One region of the Paenilisteria weihenstephanensis genome, then DNA from elsewhere that is predicted to be linked to it. Evidence: predicted binding sites of a transcription regulator. Region 1 holds the regulator's gene; the other holds the start of a gene.

Region 1 (8,526 bases):
AATGACTCAAGTTAATAAATCAAGTGCCGCTCTTGTAGTGATTGGTTTAGGTTTAGTGCCAGGTCTAGGATGGGCGGCTGCAGCTTTTTCTGTATATGGAATTGTTAGGGAGTTCAAAGGTAAAACGGCCTATGTAACAATCAAGCAATACGCAAACAATTATCAATATAGAAATGATTTATACGTTTACAAAGATAGTAAGAGAACAAAATTACTAAATAAGCAAACTGGTATTCCACAAAGACATTTTTCTTAAACAGAAGAATTTGTTTTTGAGCTTGAGTCATGATAGAAAAAACAGGATTTTCCATCTATTTATAATGGGAAATCCTGTTTTCGTTATTCCTCGAGTTCCTCACTCAAATTCGTCCATTCTTCCATTAAATCCTCGCTCGATTGCTTCAACAAATCAAGTGCTTCCGTTCGTGCATAAGCAGCTTCATGATCTTGATAAACAGCTGGATCCAGAAGTTCTTGCTCAATCTCGCTAATTTTGAGATCCGTCTTTTCCATCTGTTCCTCGATCTCGTCAAGCTTGCGTTTCTTTTGGCGCATCACTTTTTGCTGCTCTTTATCGAGATGATAGGCTTGTTTATTCGTCGCGAGTTGTTTTTCTTCAGGATGTGTTTTCTGCTTTTCTAGCGCATCTAATCGCGCATGCTCCTTCTGTTCCGCCAATTTTTCTTGATAATAATCATAATCCCCAAGATAAATCTGTGCATGTTCAGGATGCATTTCCACAATTTTAGAAGCAATCCGGTTGATAAAATACCGGTCATGCGATACGAATAAAATGGTGCCTTCAAAATCGATCAACGCGGCCTCGAGAACTTCTTTGCTCTCAATATCCAAGTGATTGGTAGGCTCATCCAAAATGAGTAAGTTCGCGCCGACCAAAGTTAATTTTGCAAGTGCCACACGGGCTTTTTCGCCACCGCTCAGCGTATTCACGACTTTTAAAACATCGTCATCGGAGAATAAAAAATTACCGAGCGTCGTGCGGATCGCTTGTTCATTCAAATGCGGATAATCATCCCAAAGCTCATGCAGAACCGACTTATTCGAATTTAACTTCGCCTGTTCTTGATCATAGTACCCAATCTGAACATTAGCACCAAAACGATACTCCCCAGAAAGCGCGGGAATATCACCAATCAACGTTTTGAGTAACGTCGATTTCCCAATCCCATTCGGCCCAACTAGCGCGATACTTTCATGCCGCTTCATATCGAATGTCAATTTCTGTGAAACACGTTTATCCACCGCATAGCCAATCGCCAAATCCTCGACGAATAACACATCTTTACCACTATCACGATCAAATTGGAAACCAAAATGCGCCGTTTTTTCACTGCCTTGCGGTCGATCTAAGCGATCGAGTTTCTCCAATTGTTTACGACGACTTTGCGCGCGTTTTGTTGTAGAAGACCGAACGATATTTCGCGCAACAAAGTCTTCCAATTTCGCAATTTTATCTTGCTGTTTATCGAATTCTTTCCATTGCTGTTCGAGTTTTGCTTGCTTTTGAACAAGGTAACGCGAGTAGTTGCCGACATAGCGATCGATCTGCGTACGGCTAATTTCGTACACTTGATTCACGACCTTATCCAGAAAATAGCGGTCATGAGAAACAATAAGAAGCGCGCCTTTATAGTTTTGCAAATAGCTCTCCAGCCAAGAAAGCGTGGCGATATCTAAATGGTTGGTCGGCTCATCGAGAATGAGAATATCGTGTTTAGCGAGAAGTAATTTCGCCAAAGCAAGACGCGTTTTTTGCCCACCGCTAAGGGAAGCAATCAATTTCTCATAATCCTCTTCGAAAAAGCGTAAACCGTGCAAAACCGAGCGAATATCCGCTTCATACTGGTAACCGCCTTGCTCTTTAAACGCGTGCTGCAATTGATCATATTCCTTTAACGTCTGTTCATATTGCTCCTTGTTATCATAAATAGCAGGATTACCGAGCTGTTCCTCCAGTTTTCGCAAATCCTGCTCCATCGCTTGAAGCCCGGTAAATCCAGACAACATCTCATTCCAAATCGTTTTCGTCGACTCAAGCCCAGTATTCTGCGCTAAATAGCCAATTTGAACATGTTTTGGCTTTGAAATCGTACCGCCATCATAACTAATTTGCCCCGCAATAATTTTTAAAAGCGTTGATTTTCCCGCACCATTACGGCCAACCAGCGCGATTCTGTCATTTGTCTGAACCTCTAATTTTATATTTTCTAATATCGTTTCAGCGCCAAAATTTTTGACGATCTGCTGTACTTGTAAAAGTATCATTGTATATTTCTCCTTCATCATATCTCTATCTTCCTAGTTTATCGTAAAGGAGCTATAGAAGCAATGATATAAGAAAGGAACCGCTTACTATCATTGAATTCACAATCTCGACCTTGTGAAAATACTAGCAATATTACATTTGTTGCTGTATAATTGTATTTGAAACGTTATGTCACAAAATAGTAACATAATATGTGAGCAAAAACATTGTGAATCCTATGTGAAATGTTTATAGTAAATAAGCAAGCATGTGAAATAAACAACGATAGAAAAATGCGCAATCATTTTTTACTGTAGGAGCATGTTTTGTCACACAAGGATAAGGTTTTAAATTTGATCGTTGTCCAGTTAAAATCAAAAGGAAGAAGGGAAACAAACATGATCGAAGAAACGGGCAAGATCCCACAAGCAACAGCAAAGCGTTTGCCACTGTATCATCGCTACTTAAAATATTTGCATGAGTCAGGCAAGGAACGAGTATCATCAGCTGAATTAAGCGAGGCTGTGAAAGTTGACTCAGCAACCATTCGTCGTGATTTCTCCTATTTTGGAGCACTAGGTAAGAAAGGCTATGGCTATAACGTGTCCTACATTTTGGATTTCTTTAGCAAGACACTTAGCCAAGACAAACAGACAAACGTAGCTATTATCGGTGTTGGTAATTTGGGGACTGCACTTTTACACTACAATTTCATGAAAAATAATAATATAAAAATCGTCGCAGCATTTGATGTTGACGCCAATAAAGTTGGAACAGTGCAACAAGATATTCCGATTTACCATCTTAATGACATGCAAGATCTATTGAAGGAAAATAAAATCGAAGTCGTGATTCTAACGGTACCATCCGATGAAGCGCAAACGACGGTGGATCGCCTGCTTGAAGCTGATGTCAAAGGTATTCTAAACTTTACACCAGCGCGTATCAGCGTTCCAAAACATGTCCGCGTGCATCACATCGATTTAACAACCGAATTACAAACATTGATTTACTTCCTAGAAAACTATCCAAATAAATAATAAAACGAGGCCAGACATCATGTTTGGTCTCATTTTTTGATAAGGGGGCAGATTAGATGCTAACAGAAGTGTTGAAGAAAATAAGAAAATGGCTCTTTGTCAATTGTTGGGGTGAAATATCGAGGTACAAGCTAGGGAAATAGTGGCTTGTACCTCTTTTTAGCCTACAGAAATGTCAAAATTTTTGATAAAGTGCTGGGCAAGTATTTTGGCGCGGAACCGTGAAAAGTTTTGATAGCCATAAGAAGTACGCTTGATGACCTTGGTTCGGTTGTTAATTCCTTCTACGAAACCATTGGACAGATGTGGGTAAATGAAGGCATTGATGATTTCTGTTTCCCAGCGTCGGAAAGTACCGATAGCTTTTATGAATTCTGGAAGCTGTTTGTCTTGTACGAGTTGATAGAAATCGTGTAAGGATTGACGAACGTCGCGGCGTTCTTGTGCTTTATTGGCATCAAACCAAGCCTGATAGGCTTCCTTGATGGTGTAGGCGGTTTGTAGATCAGGGTGCAAGCTTAAGTAACGGCGAATGATGCTTTTTTGCGCTGTATCCAGCTTATGAGATCGCTTGAAAAGGAGTTTTTGTATCCGTTTCCCGTGTTTTCGATCTTTTTCTGAAAAACGCTGTTGGACACGAACGCGGACTTTATTCAGCGCCCAATAGATGTAGCGAGAGAAGTGGAAAGAATCGGCAATAATAACTGGTTTGTCAAGAGCTTGTTGCACAGCGTTTTTGAAGGTCGAGCTCAAATCCATGATAACCATCTCTACCTGATGCCCGCGTTCTCTTAAATAACGTTGAATGGTTTTGGCGCGACGGTTTTCTAAGATATCAATGGGGCGACGAGTCATGGGGTCAGCGATAATGAGTTGGAATTTGCCTTTGTCGGTATCTCCCTTGAACTCATCGATAGCGATGACTTTAGGAAGAGCGACGGGAGGCGTGGAAAAGGCTTCTGTACGCGCGTCGAATAGGCGCATAATTTTAGGTGCGGTGGTTCCAAACGTTCTGGCAGTATAGGTAAAGGAGGGGGCAGAGATACTATGGAAAAGGGCTGCTTGATGCCAAGATGTCGAAAAACGCTGATAGCGTGCCACAAGTCCTTGATTTTTTTCATCAAATGATTTTCCGCAGGAACAAGCATATCTGCGTTTTCGATAGTGCACATAGACACGTTTTTCTGCGACTTTTAGATGTTGGAAAGTGTGCGTACGATAGTCTTTAATGCGATCTGTCCGTGTTTTACAAGAGGGGCAGGCATGTTTTTTTCGTTTTAGTTGGATATGAATGTGGCAGATATGATTTTCAATCGAATAATCAAGAAGTTGGATGTTTTTATTTTCTAAACCGATGAGTTGTATGATAAAATGGTCTGGCATGGTAATATCGCTCCTTTGGATTGGGTTTCGTCACTTTTATCTTAAAGGATTTTGATATTACTGTGTATTTTTTTGTCTTGAAATGAGAACAAAAAAATGCGGAGATAGATTATTTTCTACCCCAACATTTATTATAGAACCAAGAAAATAGTGGCGTGGGGTAAATCTCAGCCGAAAGTAAAGGCATTGGTGTTAGAAGGGTCACTCGCAAAGCAACAAGATGTGGATGATTTATCTGATTTAGATATCAATATTTGGTATGACGGAGATGTCCATTACGGCAAAAACCGAGATTGGCTTGTTGAAATTGGCGACGTACTCATCGATACCCAACTACATATGGAAACTCCCGCTGGAAACATCGCGACACAATTAGTTCTTTTCCAAAATGGCGTGAAAGTCGATTTTTCATTTTGGCCAATTTCTTTGCTTGATAATCCCTTTCCCTACTATGAAAAGTTAGAAATCCTGCTTGATAAAGACCAATACGCAGATAAAATCCAATTATGTCTACTTGAAAAGAAGTGGGAACCGATTACAAATGCCACGTTCGATCAAATTGTAAATGAATTCTGGTTTGAATTACACTACGTGGCGAAGTTTATAAAACGCGAAGATATCTGGTTCGTTCAAGACATTCAAGCAGGAATCCGTGAAAATTATTTATTGCCATTGCTAGAAGAAAAAGCAAGAATAGAAGGACAAGAAATATCATTTTCAGGACGTAAAATAGAGAAATGGACATCGAAACCGATTGTTTCAAAATTCCCAGCTATTTTCGCAGATTATACAGTTGCGTCGAATTGGCAAGCAATGTGGGAAGAAATCACGTTATTTGAAGAAGTTTCCCATTTTATTGCTTCAACATACCATTTTAGGCTACCAACAGTTAAAATAGAAGGCATGAAGGCGCTACTTTTGAAAATACAGGAGGATTAGGATGCTTACAAAAAAAGAAATAACAGAAATCAGATTACAGAAACTTGGGATGAATCAGCCATATAAAGATCCAACCGCATTTATGCAGCAGGCGATCGCACTACAATCGCAAAATCATCAACCGGCGCTTGTGAATTTTTTGCAGCACGTGGATATGACTTGGGAAGAAGCAGAAGCGTTTTTTGAAGAGCAACATGTGATTAAAATATGGGCAAACAGGCTGACATTACATACTTTTTTAATCAGTGATTGGGAGCTAGTTTTTCGCGTTTTTGGTACGAGAACCAATATAGTACATCGGATTTGTAAAAAAGAGGGCGTTGATCTAGCGGCAGTTTTAGCTCAGATGGATGCGCTCGGACGGAAACAAGAAATCGTTAGCCGTAAAGAATTAGAAGCGATTATTGGCGATTATTCCGCGCAAGTGACCTCGTCGATCATTGCCCAAGCGGCGATGCAAGGTATTTTCCGATTGTTACCATCGAGCGACACGATTCGAAATTATACCCACCGGATTTGGCTGGGAGATTTTGAAGAGTGGGAGGCGGAGCAAACGAAGGATCTGGAAGCGATGATGACGCTGATACGCCGTTATTTAGCAGGTTATGGCCCCGCAACATGGAACGATTTCAGGCATTGGAGCGGACTAAATGTTGGTGAAATAAAAGCAGCGACACTGAAATTAGAGGATGAATTAGATACATTTACTTTGGACGAGGAAACCTACGTGATGCTAAAAAATGATAAACCGCTGATTCAGGAAAGCCGCGTATTTCTAACAGGAAAATTCGATCAGGCGGTAATAGCGTATAAAGATCCGACCTGGATTATGACAGAAGCCCAGCGTAAATCAGCTTGGACGGTGAACGGGCATTGTTCCGCCATTATAGTAGCCGAAAATCGGGCTGTTGGACTTTGGAAATACGAATGGAAGAAAAAAACGTTAGTATTCACCGTTTCTTATTTTGAAGAAGCGTGTTATGAGGAACTTGTGAAGCGAGAATTAGAACGATTTGCCATGCGATTTGGGAAACAATCAATAGAATTTGAATATAAGGGTCTGCAAAAATAAGATTCTGCTTGGGATAAAAGGTTCGAAAAGGAAAATAAATAGTTGTTTCTTGTTCTGCAAAAATGTGCTATAATTAGTTATATTTTAGAAAGCGGATGGGAGGTGTTTTATGTGGATTTTGAAAGATTTCTTTTAACTGACACTAGTGAATTTTTTAAGTTTTCTATAGAATTTGAGGATATAGCTTATCTTTTGTTAGTTGATACTTTTGCAAAGGCTGAAAAAAGCTTCGGAGAAAGAATTTTTGAGGATGATTTTGTACCTAATGATAATCATATTCTTGTTAAGTGTGGTATTAGACGTGAACTGACGATAAAAGAAAGAGAGTACATACTTTCTTTTGTTGAGGGGCTACTTAGTTTTAAGCCCAGTATTGATTATCTAGTTGATTTCTTTGATGTAGATGTTGATTTGGAATCTGGTTATCCAGAAGGCGATGGTATCATTGATTTAGTAGAAAGAATTAATGAATTATTTGAATCAAATATCGTCATTAAGGATGCGTCAACGATTAATAATATCATACAAAAATAAGGGGGAAATATATTATGAAAAAATTTAATAAGATTATTTGTGTATTGGCGGCTGTTATTTTGTTGTTTTCATTTGGAAATGTAGCAGAGGCAGCATCTAGTGCTACTGTGGATTTGGGAGATGGCTATAAAGCTCGTATCGATCGACCGCACGATACGAAAACAGGTAAATGGCACGGGCATGTGTATAAAGGAAATAAACAAATAGGTTCAGAAAATGTTGATGGAACTAAACATGATGGAAAGACATTTAAAGATGTTCCTAAAAAGAAATTAAGTAAGCTTAAGGATTCTAAAAAATGGAAAGAAGCTAAATCTAAAAATGATAAATTGGTGAAACAAAGAAATAGTCAATCATCGTTTAGTAATTTTTTGAAATGGTTAGGCAATAACTTAGTTATTTTAAGTATATAAATTTACATTTTTTAAATACGCGATAATCTAGTACTCATGTACATAAATAATGATTTATAGTATTTTTATGTAGAGATATGGTTACTTAGATAGGTTTTTATCATTAGAAGGCTCTTTCAGTAAATGAAGGAGCCTTTTTTGACTGATAGTGAACTAATTAGGAAAGACCTTTGTTTTACAAAAGGTAATCGTATTTTCATTTTATTACCATGATTAATTAATAGATCCTAAAGAGTGTTAGAATTATATTAGTAATAGAATGAGAGCAACCTCTTAGGTTAGAGATGTAATATTCTAAAAGTGTTTTGAGATTCATGTTTAAAGTTTTATTTTTTCTTAGATAAGCCAATAGAAATAAATTTAATTCCAGTTACAAAATTGACGGTAGACATTGCAATCATTAGATAAGTCAAAATTGTCCAGCCATTATTATTTACTTGATTTACTGCAAAGTACACGAAAACAACAGCGAGAACTAAATAAATAAGTCCTTGCAACGATAATGGTTTATTCATAACAGACCTCCTTAGGTGAGTTGAGGAATCATTACAATAATGTTCATCAAAATATGGGCTATAATGGGTATGGCAATTCTTTTTGTTTTTGTGTAAAGATAACACATAATTAGTCCAATCACAACATATACAAGCAAATATGCTAAATCTATATGGGCCAAGCCGAATAAGACAGAACTTATGACAGCAGCCATATGAATATTTATTCGGGAAGCTAATTCCCCAAATATAATTTTACGAAATATAATTTCTTCAAGTATAGGTGCCAGAACTGAGGTGAAAATAATCATTATGGGAACCATACGAGTTAATTCACTCATAAGTTCTGTATTTTGAGAAATGCCAGTGATACCAAATATACTCA
Region 2 (8,526 bases), 520 kb from region 1:
AAAAGCAAGTTACTTGGAATGATTGTACCCAATTTCGCACGATTTAGCAACGATTATTGTGAGATTTTCGCGAATTCTGCATCGCGCAATGCCACGCGGCGAACTTTTCCAGAATCAGTTTTCGGCAAACTCTCTACAAACTCAATGCGTCGTGGATATTTATACGGTGCGGTGTGTTCTTTCGTGAAGTTCTGCAACTCTTTCACAAGCGTCGAATCTCCAACAAAACCGTCTTTCAAAACGATGAACGCTTTCACAACCGTACCGCGAATCTCGTCAGGGCTTGCCACAACAGCGACTTCTTTCACGCTCGGATGGTTCGTCAACGCGTCTTCCACCTCAAACGGTCCAATTGTATATCCAGAACTAATAATAATATCGTCATTGCGGCCTTGGAACCAGTAGTAATCGTCCTCATCACGGTACGCGCGGTCGCCGGACACGAAATAATCGCCGCGAATCGCTTTTTCAAGACGCTCAGGCTCTTTGTAATATTCTTGGAACAGCGCTGGGAAATCTTTGCGCATCGCGATATCGCCAATTTCGCCGACACCAACAGGCTGGCCATTTTCATCAATAATCGCCATGTACTCCGGCATAATCGGCTTGCCCATCGAGCCCGGACGAATCGGAAACTCCACAAGCGTCCCAATCAGAAGCGTACTCTCGGTCTGGCCATAACCATCGCGAACCTTAATGTCAAAATTGTCTTGGAAAACTGTGATAACTTCGCGGTTCAGCGGCTCACCAGCAGAAACAGCGCTGCGCAAATGACTCAAATCATACGAATCCAAGTGGTCCGCCTTCGCCATCAAACGGTATTCCGTCGGCGTACAGCAAAGCACATTAATTTGCTTATCTTGCAAAAGTTCCAACTGTTTCGCGGGACGGAAACGCCCATTATAAATGAAACCCGTCGCGCCTTTGCCTAAAACAGACAAGAACGGCGACCAAACCCACTTTTGCCAGCCAGGTCCAGCCGTTGCCCAAACCGTGTCGCTCTCGCGAATATCCAACCAGTGGTCCGCGGCGATCCGAATGTGTGCGTAACCCCAACCATGCACATGCACCACACCCTTCGGATTCCCCGTCGTGCCTGACGTAAAGGCCAGCAAACAAGGATCATCTTTGCGCGTCGCTACCTTCTCAAATTCGGCGTCAGCGTCCTCAATCAACCGCTCATAACCCAGCCAACCATCACGCGCGCCGTCCGCCCCAACAACAATCCGCGTCACGATACTAGGCGCGTCCACGATCTTATCAAACTCCGCCGTACAACTCACGTCCGCAATCACAGCTTTCACGCCCGCATGATGAATCCGATATTCCAAATCATGCGCCTTTAAAAGCTCCGAGGCAGGAATAATAATCGCGCCCGTCAGCCAAATCCCCATATAAACCGCGTACGTCTCCAACAACCGCGGCATCATCACAATCACATGATCGCCCTTCCCGATACCAGCATCCTTCATCACAGTCGCAAACCGGTTCGCCTGCTCTAACAAATGATGATAAGACCATTCCTTCACATCCCCAGCCTCATTCTGCCAAATCAGCGCCGTTTTCTCCGAGTCAAATTGTGCAATTTCATCCGTAATATTATAAAATTCAGGTGCAATTAAATTTTCAGATTTCACTTTGGAACATCTCCTTGGGTTTATTTTTGGTGTTTCTCCTTGAGGCATCATTTTTATTGTTACCAGGTACTAATACATGGTACTATAACCTCCTAACCAAAGCAAATAAAAGGCACAAACCGCATACCTATGCTAAAATAAAGAAGATATCGAAAGGGGAAACATCCATGCAAAAAGAAATCTATATGCGCGAGGCCTTACTCGAAGCCGAAAAAGCACGCGAAAAAGGGGAAGTCCCGATTGGCGCGGTTGTAGTGCTTAACGATGAAATCATCGGACGCGCGCACAATCTCCGCGAAACGACAAAAAACGCGATCACGCACGCCGAGATCCTAGCGATCCAAGACGCCTGCAAAAACCAAGACGCTTGGCGACTCGAAGGTGCGGAACTCTACGTCACGCTTGAACCTTGCCCGATGTGCAGCGGCGCGATTCTACTATCCCGCATAGACACGGTTTACTACGGAGCACCTGATCCCAAAGCCGGAACAGCTGGAACGCTCATGAACCTACTTCAAGATTCGCGCTTCAATCATCAATGCGAAGTAGAAGCTGGACTCTTAGCTGATGAATGCGGTGCCATCCTAACCGACTTTTTCCGCAATTTACGAGCGCAAAAAAAATTACAAAAGAAGCCGTAATACCTATTTTAATTCAATTTATCCCCATTATGCGCTAATATGTGAAAAAATGCGCAATGCACTGATACGTCTAAACTCGCCTGCCCGACTCACTTTATGACTCCATGTTTTCCCTTATGAAATTAGAACCAAAAGAACTAAACAAATTTAGGTCAAAATGAGATAGAATAAAGATTAGGTAGAACTTATTCTAATCTGTCAAAGATGCGAAGGAAACCCGTTAGCCTCGACAAAATTTGTTAGAGGGCGCAGTGAAAACCTTCTTTTGGTTTTTGCGGAGGCCACGAAAATTTCGAGAGGGCGGTTTCTGTAGCTCGCTTCACGCGTTTATTTATGTGAGAAATTAGACACAGTCTGAGAAGTAACTATTTTTCAGTGGAATCAGGGGATTTCCGTACGTGTTTTTTCTTATATCATGATTTGTGAATTTTAACACAAGGTATCAGAACGGTATTCGCAGTTTTTCACAATCGATAAATGTGTATAGTAAAAAGTCGGCAAATTATTATAATGCTAACAAGCTGGGTTAAATGCCCAATAAACACAAAAGGAGGAAAAAAGGTGGATAAACTTTTCTTAGCTAGACTTCAATTCGGATCAACAACCGTTTTCCATTTCTTATTTGTACCACTTTCTATTGGACTTGTATTTATGGTTGCTCTTATGGAAACGTTGTATGTTGTGAAGAAAAAAGAAATCTACAAAAAAATGTCGAAGTTTTGGGGACATTTGTTCTTAATTAACTTCGCGGTAGGGGTAGTAACAGGGATAATTCAGGAATTCCAATTCGGGATGAACTGGTCGGACTATTCGAGATTCGTAGGGGACGTATTTGGGGCACCGCTTGCAATTGAAGCGCTACTTGCCTTCTTTATGGAATCAACATTTATCGGACTTTGGATCTTCGGCTGGGATCGCTTGAACAAGAAATTACATTTAATGTGTATTTGGCTGGTTGCACTTGGAACAGTTTTCTCCGCGTTCTGGATTTTAGCGGCGAACTCATTCATGCAACATCCAGTAGGATTCCAAGAAATCAATGGACGTGCGGAAATGAACGATTTCTGGGCGCTTATTACGAATGGACAGTTACTTGTGGAATTCCCACACGTTATCTTTGGTGCGTTCGCGACGGGTGCGTTCTTTGTAGCCGGGGTCAGCGCGTACAAATTACTTAAAAAGCAAGATGTGGACTTTTTCCGAAAATCGTTCCAAATCGCGCTCGTACTCGTTATTATCGGTGGTTTTGGTACGGCCTTCAGTGGTCACCAACAAGCGCAATATCTTGTTAAAACGCAACCGATGAAAATGGCGGCGACGGAAGGTATATGGGATGATACGGCCGATCCGGCACCGTGGACGATGATCGCTGGGATTGATGTTGACAACAAGAAGAACACGTGGGAAGTTAATATTCCGTATGCGCTGAGCTTCTTATCCTACTCGACGTTCTCTGGTAGCGTTCAAGGTATGAATTCGCTACAGGCCGAGTATCAAGAGAAGTATAAAGATCGTTTCGGGGCGGATATGAACTATATTCCACCAGTTAAAACATCATTCTGGAGCTTCCGTATTATGGTGCTCTCCGGTATGTTAATGATTATGTTCGGCTTGTGGGGAGCTTTCCTTGCATGGCGCAAAAAATTAACAACTTCAAAATTATATTTACGTTTAATGATTCCAATGATTGCTTTCCCGTTCATCGCCAATTCAATGGGTTGGATTATGACGGAAGTAGGGCGTCAACCGTGGGTAGTATTTGGCTACATGTCAACGGCTGATGGGGTCTCACCGAACGTCTCGGCAGGCTCGATATTATTCTCGCTCATTGCGTTTTCAGCGATCTATCTGGCGCTTGCAATTGTGCTAGTCTGGCTGTTTATTCGCGAAATCAAAGCAGGGCCATTTGCACACGATCATGACGATAAAAAAGGTAAGAAAACGCCTGCGTCTGTCGATCCATTTGATTTGAAGGGGGCGAAATAAGATGGAATTAAATGAACTGTGGTTCCTTTTAGTTGCTGTACTTTTCATCGGCTTTTTCTTCTTGGAAGGGTTTGATTTTGGAGTTGGAATGTCGACTCGTTTTGTAGCTCGAAATGATATGGAGCGTCGTGTTTTAATCAATACGATCGGTCCTTTCTGGGATGCGAATGAGGTTTGGTTGCTGACGGCTGGGGGCGCGATTTTTGCGGCGTTTCCGAACTGGTATGCGACAATGTTTAGTGGTTATTATATTCCACTTGTCTTCTTCTTGCTGGCGCTCATCGGCCGTGGTGTTTCGTTTGAATTCCGCGGGAAACATGATACAAAAGCTTGGGTGAAAACGTGGGATTGGGTTATTTTTATCGGTAGTGTTTTGCCGCCGTTCTTACTTGGCGTCTTGTTCTCGTCACTTGTTGCGGGGATGCCGATTAATAGTGAAATGAATATGAATGCAGGATTCTTTGATTACATTACGCCGTTCTCGCTTATGGGCGGATTGACGGTTACATTAATCTGTTATTTCCACGGATTGCTGTTTATCACGCTTCGTACGCATGACGACATTCGTGAACGTGCGAATCGGATTGCAAAACGGATGTGGTTCGTAACGGTTCCTGTACTTGCGATTTTTGTAGTGATGGCGTTCTTCTATACAGATATTTTCCAAGCTCGTCCAGTCTTATTGCCAATCATTATCGGCGCGACTGTTGTTTTCTACGTAATCTCTGCGATTGCTCTTTGGAAAGGTCGCGAAGGTTGGGCATTTGCCTTTAGTGGACTTGGAATTGTTGGAACGATCGGCGCGATTTTTGCGGGATTATTCCCACGTGTCATGATTAGTTCGACAAGTTCGCTATATGATTTAACGATTCATAATGCAGCATCCGGCGATTATTCGCTGAAAGTAATGACAATCGTGGCTCTGACGCTTTTGCCGTTCGTACTAGGTTATCAAATCTGGAGCTATTATGTGTTCCGCAAGCGTGTATCCAGTAAGGAGAAAATGACGTACTAATGGGTAGAGATTTATTAAAATACCAAGGTATAAAACCGATCCTTGCAATGCTAGCCGTCCTGACAATTGTTCAGGGCGCGGCTATCATCGCGATGGCAAGATATTTAGCAACTGCGATTACAACGTTATTTCACGGGGAACCGTGGGGGAACGCGCTGTTCGATTTAGGCCTCTTTGCGGGGGCTTATCTCGTACGGCATTTTTTGAATGTATGGAAACGCAAAATAGTCTATGATTATGCTGCAAAAACAGGGACGAAGATGCGCCAGGAACTGCTTTCAAAATTGTTTCTACTTGGGCCGCGCTATACAAGTGCGGAAGGGACAGGGAAAGTCGTGACGATGGTGATGGAAGGCGTCGCTGATTTTCGACGCTATTTGGAGCTCTTTTTGCCGAAATTGATGAATATGTCTATTATTCCTGTGATGATTTTAATCTACGTATTTATAGAAGATGGGACGTCGGGCACGATTTTGATTTTGACGTTGCCGATTTTGATTCTATTTTTGATTATGATTGGGCTGGCAACGAAGAAACAGGCGGATCGCCAGTTTGAGACGCATCGTGTGTTGTCGAATCATTTTGTGGACTCGCTAAAGGGACTTGAAACGCTGAAATATTTGGGGATTAGTCGCTCGCATGAGGGGAATATTGCGAAGGTGAGTGAGGATTACCGGAAGGCAACGATGGGGACTTTGCGAATGGCGTTCTTGTCTTCGTTTGCGCTGGACTTCTTTACGATGCTTTCGGTTGCGACGGTGGCGGTGTTTCTAGGGCTAGGTTTGATTGAAATGACGATGAATTTGCCGATCGCGCTCGGGATACTTATTTTAGCACCGGAGTACTTTTTGCCGGTTCGTGAGGTTGGCTCGGATTATCACGCGACGCTAGACGGTCAAGAGGCGGGACGTGTGATTCAGGAGATTATTAATAAGGACGTGACGGAGGTTGCGGCGGATCAGAAGTTGGAGTTCGACGCGAATACGTCGTTTACTTTGCAAAATGTGACGGTGCAACATCAGGCGGACTCGCCGACTTCGCTTGACGCGGCGAATTTTACGGTTTCGGGTTTTGAAAAGATCGGGATTATTGGTGCAACGGGGGCTGGGAAGTCAACGATGATCGATGTGCTGAGTGGCTTTTTGGAACCGACGGCGGGTGAATTTATTTGGAACGACACTGAACGTGTGCAGTTGCGTGATGCGGCTTGGCAGAGTCAGGTGACGTATATTCCGCAGCACCCGTACCTTTTTCATGAAACGGTGCGCGAGAATATTCGTTTTTATGCACCGGATAGTACGGACGCGGCAGTGGAGCAGGCGGCGAATGAGGCTGGGTTGCGCGATTTAGTGGCGGAGCTTGATGCGGGTTATGATACGCTTGTTGGTGAGGCTGGGCGTGTGCTTAGTGGTGGTCAGGAGCAGCGGATTGCAATTGCGCGGGCTTTTCTTAGTGATCGCCGAATTGTGTTGATGGATGAACCGACGGCGCATTTGGATATTGAGACGGAGTATGAGTTGAAGCAGCCGATGCTTGATTTATTTGAGAACCGTCTTGTCTTTTTTGCGACGCATCGTTTGCATTGGATGCTTGAAATGGACCGGATTATTGTGCTGGATCATGGTGCGATTGTGGAAGTTGGCACGCACGAAGAATTGATCGCGAAAAATGGCTTTTATGCGAAATTAATCAAAGCCCAATTGGAGGAGATCTGATGATAAAAAGTAGCTGGATTGGGCCGTATATCAAACAAAATCGGATGCTTTTCCTCTGGGTTATTTTGCTCGGGTTGTTGACGGTATTTTCAACGGGAGCGTTAATGTTTACATCGGGATATTTGATCTCGACAGCGGCAACGATTCCGGAGACAATTTTACTTATTTATGTGCCGATCGTTGGTGTGCGGGCATTCGGAATCATGCGTGCGGTATCGCGTTACGTCGAACGTCTGGCGAGTCATTCGCTCGTTTTGCGGATTTTGGCGAAAATGCGTGTGCGTTTGTACCGTATTATTGAACCGCAAGCTTTGTTGATGCGTTCGCGTTACCGGACGGGGGATATTTTGGGGCTTCTTTCGGATGATATCGAGCATTTGCAAAATTACTATTTGACGACGCTACTTCCGAACATTGTGGCAATGGTTTTATATGGTGGGATTGTGATTTCACTTGGCGTCTTTTCGATTCCGTTTGCGATTCTATTTTTCGCTTATATCGCGCTGCTCGTTCTTGTGATGCCTTGGGTGTCGCTACTTTATGCGCGTGGAAAAAATGCGTACATGAAGCAGGAACGGAATAAGTTGTATCAAAAATTCACCGATGCTGTGTTTGGTATCAGTGACTGGATGTTCAGTGGTCGTGAAAAAAGCTTTATCGCGGATTATGAGGCGGATGAGAAATTGATGCTGGCGGCTGAAACGAAACAGGCGCGTTTTGCGACATTGCGCGACTTTATTGGGCAACTGATCATCGGAGTTATGGTGCTGTCGATGGTGTATTGGACAAACGAGCAAGTCGTGGATGGCGTTTTTGAACCGACGTTTATCGCGGCGTTTGTGTTAGCGATTTTAGCTTTATCGGAGAGCTTTATTCCGGTGAGTAATGCGGTCAGTGATGGCTCGCTTTACAAGGATTCGATTGCGCGTTTGGAAGAGATTGAGGACGCGGAACTTCTGACTTGGGAAGAGGAAGGCGCGCTTGAAAAAGTGGCGATCGATACGCAAAATGTAACTTTACGTACGGAAAAACTGACTTTTGGTTACACAGATGTGAAACCTGTTTTGCGAGATTTGGATTTTGAGTTGAAGCAAGGCGAGAAAATCGCAATTTTAGGCCGAAGTGGTACTGGGAAATCGACATTTTTGAAATTAGTGCAAGGGGCTTTGGCGCCAACATCAGGCTCGGTTACGTTAAACGGGGACGATGTGGCGAAACTTCGACCGCAAATCGCGGACATGATTTCGATGCTGAATCAGAAGGCACATTTGTTTAATACGACGGTTTTGAACAATATTCGAATGGGAAATCAGGATGCAACGGATGAAGAAGTCGCAGAGGTCGCGAAACAAGTGAAGTTGCACGACTTTATTATGAGCATGCCGGATGGATATCATACGCAGATGACGGAGATGGGCGCGCGCTTTTCTGGTGGTGAACGTCAACGGATTGCACTAGCTCGGATTTTGTTACAAGATACGCCGATTGTAGTGCTAGATGAGCCAACTGTGGGACTTGATCCGATTACTGAG

Evidence for each region. Region 1 encodes Rex, which represses fermentation and respiration genes when NADH is low (regulators of the CRP and FNR family bind a similar motif). Its sites were predicted from a motif close to TTGTGAAATATTTCACAA; they were not measured.
Region 2: a site for Rex is predicted at 2,699-2,716, ahead of UE46_RS15040 (cytochrome ubiquinol oxidase subunit I). Genes of this name have one in related genera too.

The regions. Positions count from the first base shown of each region.
Region 1 covers NZ_CP011102.1:2,606,751-2,615,276, reverse strand. Annotated here, with positions in the region: gene UE46_RS12730 (hypothetical protein) at 1-256, shown strand, start outside; gene UE46_RS12725 (ABC-F family ATP-binding cassette domain-containing protein) at 340-2,286, opposite strand; gene UE46_RS12720 (redox-sensing transcriptional repressor Rex) at 2,665-3,306, shown strand; gene UE46_RS12715 (ISL3 family transposase) at 3,466-4,689, opposite strand; gene UE46_RS12710 (aminoglycoside 6-adenylyltransferase) at 4,840-5,628, shown strand; gene UE46_RS12705 (DNA glycosylase AlkZ-like family protein) at 5,630-6,700, shown strand; gene UE46_RS12700 (hypothetical protein) at 6,812-7,234, shown strand; gene UE46_RS12695 (hypothetical protein) at 7,249-7,647, shown strand; gene UE46_RS12690 (YdiK family protein) at 7,974-8,162, opposite strand; gene UE46_RS12685 (CPBP family intramembrane glutamic endopeptidase) at 8,174-8,526, opposite strand, start outside.
Region 2 covers NZ_CP011102.1:3,125,611-3,134,136, reverse strand. Annotated here, with positions in the region: gene UE46_RS15050 (acyl-CoA synthetase) at 54-1,637, opposite strand; gene tadA (tRNA adenosine(34) deaminase TadA) at 1,805-2,278, shown strand; gene UE46_RS15040 (cytochrome ubiquinol oxidase subunit I) at 2,840-4,264, shown strand; gene cydB (cytochrome d ubiquinol oxidase subunit II) at 4,266-5,279, shown strand; gene cydD (thiol reductant ABC exporter subunit CydD) at 5,279-6,994, shown strand; gene cydC (thiol reductant ABC exporter subunit CydC) at 6,994-8,526, shown strand, end outside.